Regions from separate parts of the Bacillus cereus group sp. MYBK79-1 genome, predicted to be linked through region 1. Evidence: riboswitches for the same ligand, from Rfam matches in the RefSeq annotation. Region 1 holds a riboswitch; each other region holds the start of a gene.

Region 1 (3,187 bases):
AATCAGTGGGAGAAAACACCCCCCACTGATTAAAGTTTCACTTTATTTCCCATGCAATTTACAATCATCTTCCATTCTATGTCCGTAAGATGTAATGCCTCAAATGCAAAAAAATCTTCACATACTTTTTCAATTAAATGTGGATTTTCCCTCAAGAAATTCCACTGTAACGCTTTAGGAAGAAAATATGTTTCGTATTCTTTACTTCCTCTTACTACCTCATCAACTTCTCTTTCACAAATTCCTCTTATTAAATAATCATTTCTTAATTGAATTTGAATTTGTTGAAACGTTTCACTACATTTCTTCAATTGAAGTAAGCATGTAATATATGTACGAAAAAGTTCGTTATCATACTGACAACACTTTATAATACGTTCCATTTCATTCATAATGTACGAGCCTTTTCTTCTATTTGTAATAACCACTTTTCCCGCTTCTCTCGTTTACTCGTTTTCACAGATTGAAAAACAGATCGTTTTATATTGCGAATGCCGCAAAAGCGTAACACGCCTCTTTTCATCATAATCCAATCTGCTGATCGATATAATAGTGCGACGTACCATAACGGTGAGTCTAACGTATTAATTACCCATGCTTTTTTCCTCTTCAATAATCCTTTCGGCAGAGCACCTTCATATTTATAAGCAAATCCAGCTACAAAAATACGATCAATAAACCCTTTTAAAATTGCAGGCATCCCCCACCACCATACTGGATATATAAAGAGAAGCATATCCGCCTCTTCCACTAACATTCTATACCGATCTGTCTCTTCTTCATTTACTAAATCACGTCTTTTCTTCTCCTCATTAAATACAAGGACTGGATCAAATTGTTCTTTATATAAATCAAGTACCTTAACCGAATGATTAGTTTCTTGTAATCCTTTTTGCACATGTTTTAAAATCGCCGCATTAAAACTGGAAGGACTAGGATGAGCGTATACAATTAGTACATTCACTACAAAACAACTCCCTCTATAAGTTAAAGTTTCCCCTTCTTTAACATCTTCTCTACAATTTGCACGTTTTTCGAACTTTGTAATAAACGGTTTAATACTGTAAGTAACTCTTCCTTGTCTAAATCTTTCAGTTTCTCTTTCACCGTACTTTCACCAGCACCTTGAATATCATAAACAACTGCCGCCATATGTTTACAATAGTTTTCATATGGACATTCGCAGCTACTTTCCGAAAAATCCTCCATTTCTATCACTACTTCATAATTTCCTGCATTACCAGTCACAAACGCAAATACTTTATTATTATGTATTTCAACATCTTCTACATGTCCTTCTTCATAATATTCATAACCTCTATCAATAATGTGTTTCGGAATATACCTATATAACTCTTTTAATAAGTAAGCGTACATAACAGCACCTCTTCCTTTAATTCCCTTTTGACTTCCAAAACCCTGCATGTTATTCTAATAACTGTCAAATAGCAAGTCTATATGACAAAATGACTGACACCTATTCGGCGGAGGTGTCTCTTTTCATTTGCAGCCGATATGAAGTGCCTCTTTCAGGCACATTCAATCTTTGACACTACACACTCAACACCATTCCCTGTATCAGGCTGCTTAAGCAGTCTTTTACTCTACATACTTCAAAAAAAAGAGAGCTTAGCTCCCTTTTCCCGCCTTATACAATACCCCTTTTTCAGTATAGAGATATTCATCAGCTAATGTAATTTTCCCATCCAGTTTCAGTTCATCTAATAGTCTTGATAAATAAAATTGATGTAACATCTTTTTCGTGAATTTTCCTTCATGATGCGAAACGATATGTTCTTGAATATCTAACAATGATATTGGCTTATCTTGCTCTATCATATATTCATAAACTGTACTACGCAGTTTTACGTATTTTTCGAGTGTCACAGTAATGCGCAACCCCTTTCTTCTTAATATAAATTTTCGTAATCGGTTTTTTTGCAACAAAAAAACCTCTCCGATAAGAAGAAGTTACGTATATATCTTCGTCTTATCTCCCAGAACAAATATGTTCTGCTGGAATTAGCACCTGCATCGCGGTTGCTGGGTTTCATCGGGCCAGTCCCTCCACCTCTCTGGATAAGAAAATATTCACTTAATTCTTACTATACGTAATTTCATTTTAATTGTCAAACAAATATAACAAATAATATTTTCTTCTTTACCGTTCATACTATACATATATGAATATTTAAGGAGGAGTATGAAATGCATCAAAATGCTCGCGGATATGTACAAGATTCTTTTCAATCATTACAAGAAGCAAAACATTGTTTAGAAGAAGCACTACAAACTGTTGAAAAAGATTTTAATCGCGCACGTATTGAACAATCACTTTATGCGATCGAACAAGCTATTCAACGCTGTGATTACACCGTTCATATTTTAGAACAAGATTGAAAAAACTTCCCATCATAAGGTGGGAAGTTTTTTCAAATGGCATACTTCATAATTATTACCGTTATAATTAAAAAATATACAGAATTAGCAATTTCTAAAACCCCTACTTTTATAATAGAAATCTTTTTGCCATACAGCATAATTGCTCGAATGACACTCGGTATAAAGATAAGAGAGCACCATGGATTGATAGCAAACACGATTATCGTTAACAGAATATGATAACCCCAAGATATAAAACGATATTTCGGATTATTTTTCTCACGAATCATCGTTTTCACATAAAACGTACTTCCTAAAAAATATAAAAATGATATAAGCGCAATAAATAGTGCTGTTTTATCTATGAGTTTCATTGAAAAATAATAACTAACTAAACCACCAATACAGAAAACAATAATCGCACTAATATCATTTAGTAATGCTCTTTCATTTTTTTGACGAGCGTAATGCATATTTACAATAAATAATGGAATCATTACTGCTACGAATAAAAGAATACGCCATTCATATAATAGAGAAATCATCCCAAATACAAAAGCGATGCTAAAATATACAATTGCTGCATGTAAATACTCTTTTTTTCGTCTTTGCTTTATGTACGTAAGAAACGGATACGTAGCTAAATAGATAAAGAACCATGCTAAAAACAATGGAATATGATACATAGTAGGTTTCCCAAGAATGACACTTAATAGAAATGGTATAACGAGCATGGCCCATGCACCGTGTTGCTTCGGAATAACTAACTTCATTAACTATACACCTCCCTTTTGAAAATAGTTCT
Region 2 (3,187 bases), on a different contig from region 1:
TACACCGTTTGCCGTTCTGATTTCTTCAGGAATATCAGCGTGCGTTTGCGTTGCTGGATAGGTCATTAAACTTTCAACACCACCAAGACTTTCAGCGAATGTAATTAAGGATAAAGATTGTAAGAATGGATTAATCCACGTTTCATCTTTCAGACGAAATGAGATCATGCCGCCTCTTCCAGGATAAAATACATCTGTCACCCCGTCTTCATCATTTAAATAAGCGACAACTGCTTTTGCATTTTCTTCATGTTGTCTCATACGAAGCGCTAACGTTTTCATACCACGAATTAATAGCCATGAGTCAAATGGGCTTAAGACTGCACCAGAGGCATTATGGTAATGAGCGATTTCCTCACAAAGTTCCTTTCCTTTTGCAACGACAAGACCGCTTAGTACATCGTTATGTCCCCCTAAATATTTCGTTGCGCTATGAAGTACAATGTCGGCACCTTCTGTTAATGGCTGCTGTATATAAGGCGTATAGAATGTGTTGTCTACAATAAGAAGTAGTCCGTGTCTTTTCGCTACAGTTGCGACAGCGGCAATATCAGTAACTTGCATTAATGGATTAGTTGGGGTTTCTATGAAAATAGCTTTCGTTTCAGTTGTGATAGCTTTCTCAATTTGTTTAATAGATTGTGTATTTACGTATCTACATCGAACATTCCACTTTTTTTCTTGCTCAGAAAATAATCGATAAGTGCCTCCGTATAAATCTTCAGATACAATAAGTTCGTCTCCGGAACGGAATAGGGAAAGGACGAGGAAAACAGCTGCCATCCCTGAACTACAGGCATAACCTTGTTCACCGTATTCTAAATCTGCGATTGCCTGTTCTAACAGGCCGCGAGTTGGATTTCCAGTTCGTGAATAGTCAAATCCAGTAGACTTACCAATTCCTTCGTGACGATAAGCAGTTGAAAAATAAACAGGCGGATTAACAGTTCCTGTTGTAGTTTCGCTCCGGTTTCCGATTTGTGCTAGTTTTGTTTCAATAGTTGACATATAAAAATTCCTCCTTTTTAAATTAACAATTAAGTGAATGTAAAGTGAAACTTTAATCAGTGAGGGATTCATCCCCACTGATTATCAGCCCTCACCAATCGGGCTTTTACGGGCAGATGATTCCCACCTAACTTCTTTGTTCTAGCTGAATTTTGAGTTGGGAATCTTACTGCCCTCAAATAGCGGGGTAAAATAAAAAAAGCCTTCTAAGAAGAAGGCTTTCGATTTGAATAGAGTCTTCTTCTCATCTGTCAAATCTTTCACAATTTGCTGGAATTAGCACCTTATTAACAAATGTTAATGGTTGCTGAGGCGTCATAGGGCCAGTCCCTCTACCTCTCTAGATAAGAATGTTCGTATGAAATTTTATTATGTTTTTAACTTTACAACAAAAGATAATTGAATTGCAACTTTATTTTAAATAATTTTTATTTTTCCGCAAGTGTCATTGACTTTTGCATTTGTGCGTGCTAAATTTATTAAAAAATTAACAAACATTGTTAAAAGGGGAACGCATTTCCTTTTAGCTACATAAATAAAATAATAAAGACAAACTCTTATTGAGAGCGGTGGAGGGAAAGGCCCTGTGAAACCCGGCAACCTTCAAACGAAATGTTTGAAACGGTGCTAATACCTGCAAAACGATTGTTTTGCATAATAAGAGGAGGAACGATTATGTCCCCCTCTTCAAAGTGAAGAGGGGGTTTTTATATTGATAGAAATGAGGGAGAATTGTGAAATTACTAGATTTATTATCAAAAGGAATTGTAATAGGTGATGGTGCGGTTGGGACGTTATTACATTCACATGGTTTGCAAAGTAGTTTTGAAGAATTGAACATATCTGATCCAGATTTAATTATATCGATTCATAAGCAATATGTAGCTGCTGGGGCAGATGTGATTCAAACAAATACGTACGGAGCAAATGAAGCAAAATTACGTATGTATGGTTTAGAAAATCAAGTTACTGAAATTAATAGAGCGGCGGTAAAATTGGCGAAAGCATCTGTTACAGATAGAAATGCAATTTTAGGAACAATTGGCGGTATGAAACATATCGGAGCTGTTACAACGACTGATATAGAAAGAGAATTTATGCTACTTGAGCAGGCAAGTGCATTACTAGAAGAACAGGTTGATGGACTGTTATTAGAGACTTTCTATGATGAGTTTGAATTACTTCATGCTGTTCAGGTGTTACGAAAACAAACGAATATTCCAATTGTAGCTCAATTAGCGTTACATGAGGCAGGTACGACTCAAAATGGAAATGATGTAAATGAAATATTAAAACAGCTTTTAGATTATGGTGCAAATGTCGTTGGATTGAACTGCCAACTAGGACCACTTCATATGACGGAAGCTTTTAAAATGATATCGATTCCGCAAAATGGCTACTTGTCAGCATATCCAAATGCAGGTCTCCCTAATTATGTGGAGGGACGTTACGTATATGAGGGAAGTCCAGCTTATTTCGAAGCGATGACGCCGAAGTTTATTGAGCAAGGTATTCGGTTATTAGGTGGTTGTTGTGGCACGACTCCAGAACATATTGAAAGTATGAAACGTGCAATTGCAAATATTACGCCTGTAATAGAAAAGGATACGGTTCAAAGACCGAAAGTAGTTCATACACACGAGAAACGTTCGAAAGCTCATGTCACATTAGCAGAGAAAGCAAAAAAACAAACGACAGTAGTAGTGGAATTAGATCCACCGAAAACGTTAGATACGCAGCGATTTTTTGAAGGCGCAAGAGTATTGAAAAGAGTTGGGGCAGATGCTATTACTCTAGCAGATAATTCATTAGCATCGCCTCGCATCTCGAATATGGCAATGGGGGCATTATTAACGAAGCATGATATTCCAGTATTGACGCATTTAACGTGTAGAGACCATAACGTCATCGGACTACAATCTCATTTACTAGGCTTATCAGCGTTAGGTATGGAAGAAGTGTTAGCTTTAACTGGTGATCCAGCACGCGTCGGTGATTTTCCAGGTGCCACTTCTGTATATGATTTGTCCTCTATTGAGCTCATTAAAATGATTAAAGAAATGAACGATGGGCGCTCGATTTTAGGGAAATCAATAGGTCCAGCAACACGGTTTTCAGTGGGAGGTGCGTTTAATCCGCATGTAAGACATTTAAAAGCAGCGGTTAAGCGAATGGAACG
Region 3 (3,187 bases), on a different contig from region 1:
TTGAATGGAGACGTCGCGAATCTCCGCCTCGTACTTCTCATCTGTCCCTGGTGTCACGATCAGGGCATACATATCTATAATCTCATCACCTTCGCGGCTCGGAAAATATTCATGTGGCGCAGTGCTATCAAAAATTGCAAACCCTAATTCTCTTACGATAACCATATCAAGACTATTTGGATCAAATCCACAATGATATACTTCAACTTCAAATCCTTTTTCTTCTGCTGCCTTAGCTAATTTTTTGAGCATTGTTGATTTCCCAGAGCCTGGGCGTCCTTTTATAAAATAACGATGTGGTAATCCTTCTGTTAAATTCGGAACAAAATCAACTGCTCCTTTCGGTGTAGCTGCTCCTAAAAACCGATGTTTCACAAGCGATTGTTTCCCGCCTTTATCTGTAAATAACTTCTGAATTAGCTGATTGGTTAGTTCATTCGCTTTATTAAAATCAATATTACTAATATATATTTTCTCCCACTCATCATGTATAATCAGCGCCTCATGGAAACGAGCGTAAGCCGCTTGAAAAGCTTTGCTTGCTTCTGAAACAAATCGTTCAATTTCCACCTTCTGCTTTCTTAATTTATCTGAGTCCCAGGCAACTCCTAAATTGATATACTCCTCGACAACTCCTGGCATTTTCGGCTCAATAACATGCGGTGATGTTCCATCAACAATTCCTACTTTTAACTTCGGGATAATGACACCATCAACCGATTTATTATCAGAAGAACAGTGTAAAAATTCAATATCATATCCTTTTTCAACCCACTCACGACCTATTGACTTGATTAAAGAAGATTTCCCGGTTCCAGGGCCCCCTTTTAAAATAAATAATCTGTTGAGTCCTTTTAAGTTCTCTTCGTATAAATTATGAAACCCTCTAGCTGTATTTCCACCAGCATAATAATTCAGTACATTCCCTGTCACTGCACTCACTCCTTCGCAGCATTCTATTTACATAAGCTACAATATGCGAGTAGCTTTATTTGGGTGAATACCTATTTGTTATTGCACAAAAAAAGGAAATGAATTACAATTTAATTGTAATGAATATTCAGAATCCAAAACTTAATATATCTTTATCAAGAGAGGCAGAGGGACCGGCCCTTTGAAGCCCAGCAACCTCAGTTTATATAAACTGAATAGGTGCTAATTCCTGCAAAATGCACTGCATTTTGAAAGATAAAACGTAACTATTGTGTGCAAAACTCATCTGTCTTGATTATGAAAGGTGAGTTTTTTATATTTCAAAACATATATTGGAGGTATTTAAAGTGAAAGTAATTGACCTATCACAAACATTTGAAAACAATATGTCTCAATTTCCTGGCACACCAAAAATCAATTTAGAAGCCATTACAAGTGTTAAAGAAACAGGTTATCAAGTTACAGATTTTCATTCTGTCGTTCATGTTGGTACGCATTGCGATGCTCCTGCCCATTTCATTTCAGGCGCAACGACTATTGATCAATTACCCCTAGATCAATTTGTAGGTGAAGCTGTTCTTATCGATGTAACTCATATTCAAGAACGAAAGTTACCTAAAGAAGTATTGCACAATGCTGACATAAAAGAAGGTGATATTGTCATTTTCCATTCCAATCTATCTACTAAATGGAATACAGAGGCGTATGAGAAAGAAGCATTTTATCTTTCTGAAGAATTAGCTGAAGAACTAGTTCACTTAAAAGTAAAATCAGTCGGTTTAGATTTCATCTCTCCTGATGAGGTAACGACAGTAACATCACCGATTCATCACATACTACTTGGGAATAATATTTATTTAATCGAAAATTTAACAAACTTAGATGCCATACACACGAAGCGTTTCTTTTTTTCAGCGGCACCTTTAAAAATTAAAGATAGCGACGGTGCTTTCGCAAGAGCATTCGCTGTAATTTTTTAAACAAGCTATACAAAAAAGCAAAGATCATCATTGACCTTTGCTTCTATTTTTTTTATTTAAATTAAGAAAGAATTGCTCAACACGAGGACGTAACCAAGCTAAATAATCTTTCTCTTTCTTCTTTGTACAAGCTATTTCTTCCCCATCTACCATTTCGACAAGCTCTAGCTCTAACAGTTGCCTCGTAAATGCTAACATATTTATTTCTTCGTCAGGATACTCTTCTTTTAATTTCTCCTCAATTTCCCCCAATAAAAAACCGTCACGCATCATTGCCAATGCATCAATCCAAAGTGGCGGCATTTCATATTTTTCTCCTGTAATTGTATCTTTTACAATATAATTCTTTTGCTCTTTTCTAAATTGAATCGTGTGTAAACATACAGTCGAATTTAATGTTAATTCCATCAATACCACCTCTTTTATAATATCTGCATAGAAAAAAGGATGCGTGTGCACCCCTTCTTTTTCTAACACTACCGAACCGTTACATGAATAACAAATCTCATGTCGATATTTTCCTCCATTATAAACGAAGTATTTTATAAAAAAAACCCTTCTTGAAACATTTTATAAAATGTTTATATTTACACAACAAGAACACTTTTCTGAAAAATATTTTCTTCTAGCCCATTATACTGTCGGTAAAAAATCTCTACTTTCGTTCCTATTTCCATCTACTTGCAAATGAAATCGTACTCTATATTTTACTGCATAACTTTCCATTAGTTGTACAACATATAAAAGGATTTCCCATCGTTTAATCTTCGTCTTTAACATCCATATCTTCTGGAATTGGTTCGTTTAATATTTCTTCCACTAATTGCTTATATTTCTCCATTTGTTCTAAATGTGTATTGAATTGTTCTTTATTTAATAAATATTGCTCTCCATCAAATATTGCGCGAACTTTCTTTTGCTGAATTAGTTCTTCAATATACGACTTTGGTAAATTCAAATAATCCGCAGCTTCTTCTACTGTTATATACAACGCGTTCATTCCTTTATTATTTTTTCCTATATACTGTATCTTACTTTATTTTTGTAAACAAATAAAAAAGATTTTGTAAATGCAGCTTAAAAAGCAGGTAGATGCATTCCATATATTGTATACTAATATATAGTAAGAATTTTTTAAATATAGAATGGTATTACCCATTTACACAAAGGAGAGTTAACATATGGCTACTCGTCACATCATTACAATGTTAGAAAAAACATTACAGGTTGAAACAGAAAACACAATTTCTCATTTAACTACATCTTTATCTGAT
Region 4 (3,187 bases), on a different contig from region 1:
GGTCTTGAAGAAGCAGCTAAAGTAGCAAGTAAATTTTAATTGAAATTATAATCGTCACTCAAAGAAACAGCATTAACGTCTATGTTAATGCTGTTTTTTATTAATTTGTAGTTTCGTTACGCTTAGGAAGTGGAAATGCATTACCAATAGCTGCTGCACCGAGCATTGGTAATAGTAAATTAAGCGGGAAAAACATAAGTAATAGTAATGTTATAGCTATTGGTTTTCTTAGCGCATAGCTCGAAATCGCTGTCGTAACAATGGCTACAGACGCGATTGGGTCTATAGGAAGAATGGAGGCTATCGCGTATCCGATACTTGACCCAGAAAATATAATGGGAAAAATATGTCCACCACGCCAACCTGTATTTAAACAAACGGCAGTAATGCATAATTTTAAAATTCCTGAAAGAAGTAATATCCAAAAAGATAAATGACTCCATTCAACGACTAAATCTTTTAATTGATGTTCCCCTGAAAATAATGTGTATGGGAGAAAAGTTCCCGCAATCCCTAATAAAACCCCACCTATAATTCCGAGTGTTAGTTTGTATTCACGGAAAGGATGGATAATTTTCTCTAATGTAAATTCTACTTTGAAATATAGGAAACCAACGATAGCACCGATGCAAGCAAGTGGAAGAAAGGCAATCCATTCATTGATTGAAAGAGATCCTTCCCCAAAATCAACAATAAAGGACCCACGATTATCGAGTTTACTAAGCAATAAATAAACGGAAAATCCAGCAAAAGTAGTAGTTACATATACAATTGCTTTTTTTCCTTTAGAAAACCCGGCAATTTCTTCTTCCTCATTTTCAGTTGGAGCTAAGTAACCGAATAATGGAGCGTTAAAAATGACACTTAAAGTAGCTCCAATTCCAACTTCTGTTAGTTCACTCATTCCCTTTAAAGCGAATTTAAAGCGATCCCCTACCCATGTACAAAGTCCGCCGATAATCCCGACAAGTGCGGCCTCTGGACCTAGGCTAGCTCCAAATATTAAAACAATAAGCGCAGTTAAAGTAGCCTGATGTACAAAACGGTATTCAATTCTACCAGTTTTTTTATATTCACCCATTACTTCTGGCATAAGACGTGGATATGTACCGAAGTATTTTTGTGATAAACCAACAAAAATACCGCCGATTATTGTTACACAAAGAGTGTAATAAGGGGGAGAAGAGAAAACGTTAGGTAAGTATCCCCAAATAAAGTGGATTCCGATATTGATCGTAACTAAAAATAACCAAACCGTAGCCCCTACTATAGAGCCTAAAAGAATGCCATATAGAGCGAGTATATAGTGCATGTCCTTTTTATCTGTCATGTTATACCTCCGTTATGTAAGTTGTAATAGAGAAAGGGTTACACATGCTAGTGTGAAATGAATGGAATATAATATAGTATCTTTGTGTGAGGTTGGCTTATTCAACATATATATTGGGATTTCATTAGGGTTTGGGGCTTATAAATTAAACCACTTATTTAATTCTATATATTGATTGGGATTTTTTAAAGGTCTTTTTTGAATAAATATGGAATATACTTCTTTTGTTGCTTTATATAGAACTGCTGACATTTATTTTAGAACATTCAGAAAAACGGATTGACATTAGGAAATTATTGCTATAAAATCAACGGTAATTGCATAGTCTTATCAAGAAAAGGTGGAGGGACAGGCCCGACGAAACCTTGGCAACAGCCGTATAACGGAATTGTGCCAAATCCTGCAGGTAATAAACCCTGAGAGATAAGAAAGAGCCTTTAGAGCGTGTTTTCAAACTGCTCCTTTCTTGTTTTCAGGAAAGGAGCAGTTTTTTTATCCCGCTTTAATGGGCAGTAAGACCCCCACCTCAAAATTCAGCGAAAGCAAAGAAATTAGGTGGGGGATCAACTGCCCATAAAAGTCCGATTGGTTCAACTAATAATCAGTGGGGGATGAAGAAAACCCCCACTGATTAAAGTTTCACTTTATTTTGTATAAAAGAAAGGAGAATGAGAGATGGGAGAATCATGGGGAAAAGGAACAATTTGTGTGCAAGGTGGTTATACACCAAAGAATGGTGAACCGCGTGTTTTGCCACTTTATCAAAGTACAACGTATAAATACGATACTTCGGATGATTTAGCAGCGCTATTTAATTTAGAGGCAGAAGGATATATATATACGCGTATTGGAAATCCTACTTTAGCTGCATTTGAGCAAAAGTTAGCGGATTTAGAAGGTGGTGTAGGAGCTGTTGCAACGGCTTCTGGGCAGGCTGCTATTATGCTTGCCGTTTTAAATATTTGTAGTAGCGGAGACCACTTGCTTTGTTCTTCCACAGTTTACGGTGGGACGTTTAATTTATTTGGAGTGAGTTTGCGTAAGCTTGGTATCGATGTTACGTTCTTTAATCCGAATTTAACTGCTGATGAAATTGTGGCCCTTGCTAATGATAAGACGAAACTCGTTTATGCAGAATCGCTAGGAAATCCAGCGATGAACGTTTTAAATTTCAAAGAGTTTTCAGATGCAGCGAAAGAGCTAGAAGTACCTTTTGTCGTGGATAATACATTAGCAACTCCTTATTTATGCCAAGCATTTGAACACGGAGCAAATATTATCGTTCATTCTACGACGAAATATATTGATGGTCATGCAAGCTCTTTGGGCGGCATTGTTATTGACGGAGGGAACTTCGATTGGACAAATGGGAAATATCCTGAACTTGTTGAACCGGATCCAAGTTATCACGGCGTAAGTTACGTTCAAAATTTTGGTGCAGCAGCTTATATTGTGAAGGCACGTGTTCAATTATTAAGAGACTACGGAAACTGTATGAGCCCATTCAATGCATATATTAGCAATATCGGCTTAGAAACACTGCATTTACGAATGGAGCGTCATAGTGAAAATGCTCTCGCAGTTGCTAAGTGGCTTGCTAACCATGAACGTATTGAATGGGTGAATTATCCGGGATTAGATAGTAATGAAAATTATTCGTTAGCACAAAAGTATTTGAAAAAAGGTGCTAGTGGAGTTTTAACATTCGGCATTAAGGGAGGATTAGAAGCAGCGAAAGAATTTATCGCAAATGTAAAACTAGCAACCCTCGTAACGCATGTAGCTGATGCACGAACTTGCGTTATACATCCTGCTAGCACAACGCATAGACAATTAAGTGCTGAAGACCAGCATTTA

What was found. Region 1 has a riboswitch for S-adenosylmethionine ahead of ACTFOB_RS21840 (hypothetical protein). Riboswitches for the same ligand answer to the same signal wherever they lie in the genome.
Region 2: another riboswitch for S-adenosylmethionine. It lies ahead of ACTFOB_RS16995 (bifunctional homocysteine S-methyltransferase/methylenetetrahydrofolate reductase); the one in region 1 lies ahead of ACTFOB_RS21840 (hypothetical protein).
Region 3: another riboswitch for S-adenosylmethionine. It lies ahead of ACTFOB_RS18485 (cyclase family protein); the one in region 1 lies ahead of ACTFOB_RS21840 (hypothetical protein).
Region 4: another riboswitch for S-adenosylmethionine. It lies ahead of ACTFOB_RS19320 (bifunctional O-acetylhomoserine aminocarboxypropyltransferase/cysteine synthase); the one in region 1 lies ahead of ACTFOB_RS21840 (hypothetical protein).

Annotation. Positions count from the first base shown of each region.
Region 1 covers NZ_JBQAEO010000017.1:58,566-61,752, reverse strand. The annotation lists gene ACTFOB_RS21855 (group-specific protein) at 30-392, opposite strand; gene ACTFOB_RS21850 (NAD(P)H-dependent oxidoreductase) at 389-964, opposite strand; gene ACTFOB_RS21845 (SWIM zinc finger family protein) at 988-1,377, opposite strand; gene ACTFOB_RS21840 (hypothetical protein) at 1,630-1,947, opposite strand; SAM riboswitch class I at 1,988-2,086, opposite strand; gene ACTFOB_RS21835 (hypothetical protein) at 2,209-2,400, shown strand; gene ACTFOB_RS21830 (YwiC-like family protein) at 2,433-3,155, opposite strand.
Region 2 covers NZ_JBQAEO010000010.1:96,064-99,250, forward strand. The annotation lists gene metI (cystathionine gamma-synthase/O-acetylhomoserine thiolyase) at 1-1,008, opposite strand, end outside; SAM riboswitch class I at 1,250-1,359, opposite strand; SAM riboswitch class I at 1,563-1,672, shown strand; gene ACTFOB_RS16995 (bifunctional homocysteine S-methyltransferase/methylenetetrahydrofolate reductase) at 1,743-3,187, shown strand, end outside.
Region 3 covers NZ_JBQAEO010000012.1:11,472-14,658, reverse strand. The annotation lists gene ACTFOB_RS18490 (PRK06851 family protein) at 1-933, opposite strand, end outside; SAM riboswitch class I at 1,083-1,195, shown strand; gene ACTFOB_RS18485 (cyclase family protein) at 1,281-1,913, shown strand; gene ACTFOB_RS18480 (hypothetical protein) at 1,941-2,321, opposite strand; gene ACTFOB_RS18475 (helix-turn-helix domain-containing protein) at 2,674-2,913, opposite strand; gene ACTFOB_RS18470 (hypothetical protein) at 3,095-3,187, shown strand, end outside.
Region 4 covers NZ_JBQAEO010000013.1:42,641-45,827, reverse strand. The annotation lists gene ACTFOB_RS19330 (FMN-dependent NADH-azoreductase) at 1-39, shown strand, start outside; gene ACTFOB_RS19325 (chloride channel protein) at 101-1,330, opposite strand; SAM riboswitch class I at 1,655-1,760, shown strand; gene ACTFOB_RS19320 (bifunctional O-acetylhomoserine aminocarboxypropyltransferase/cysteine synthase) at 2,006-3,187, shown strand, end outside.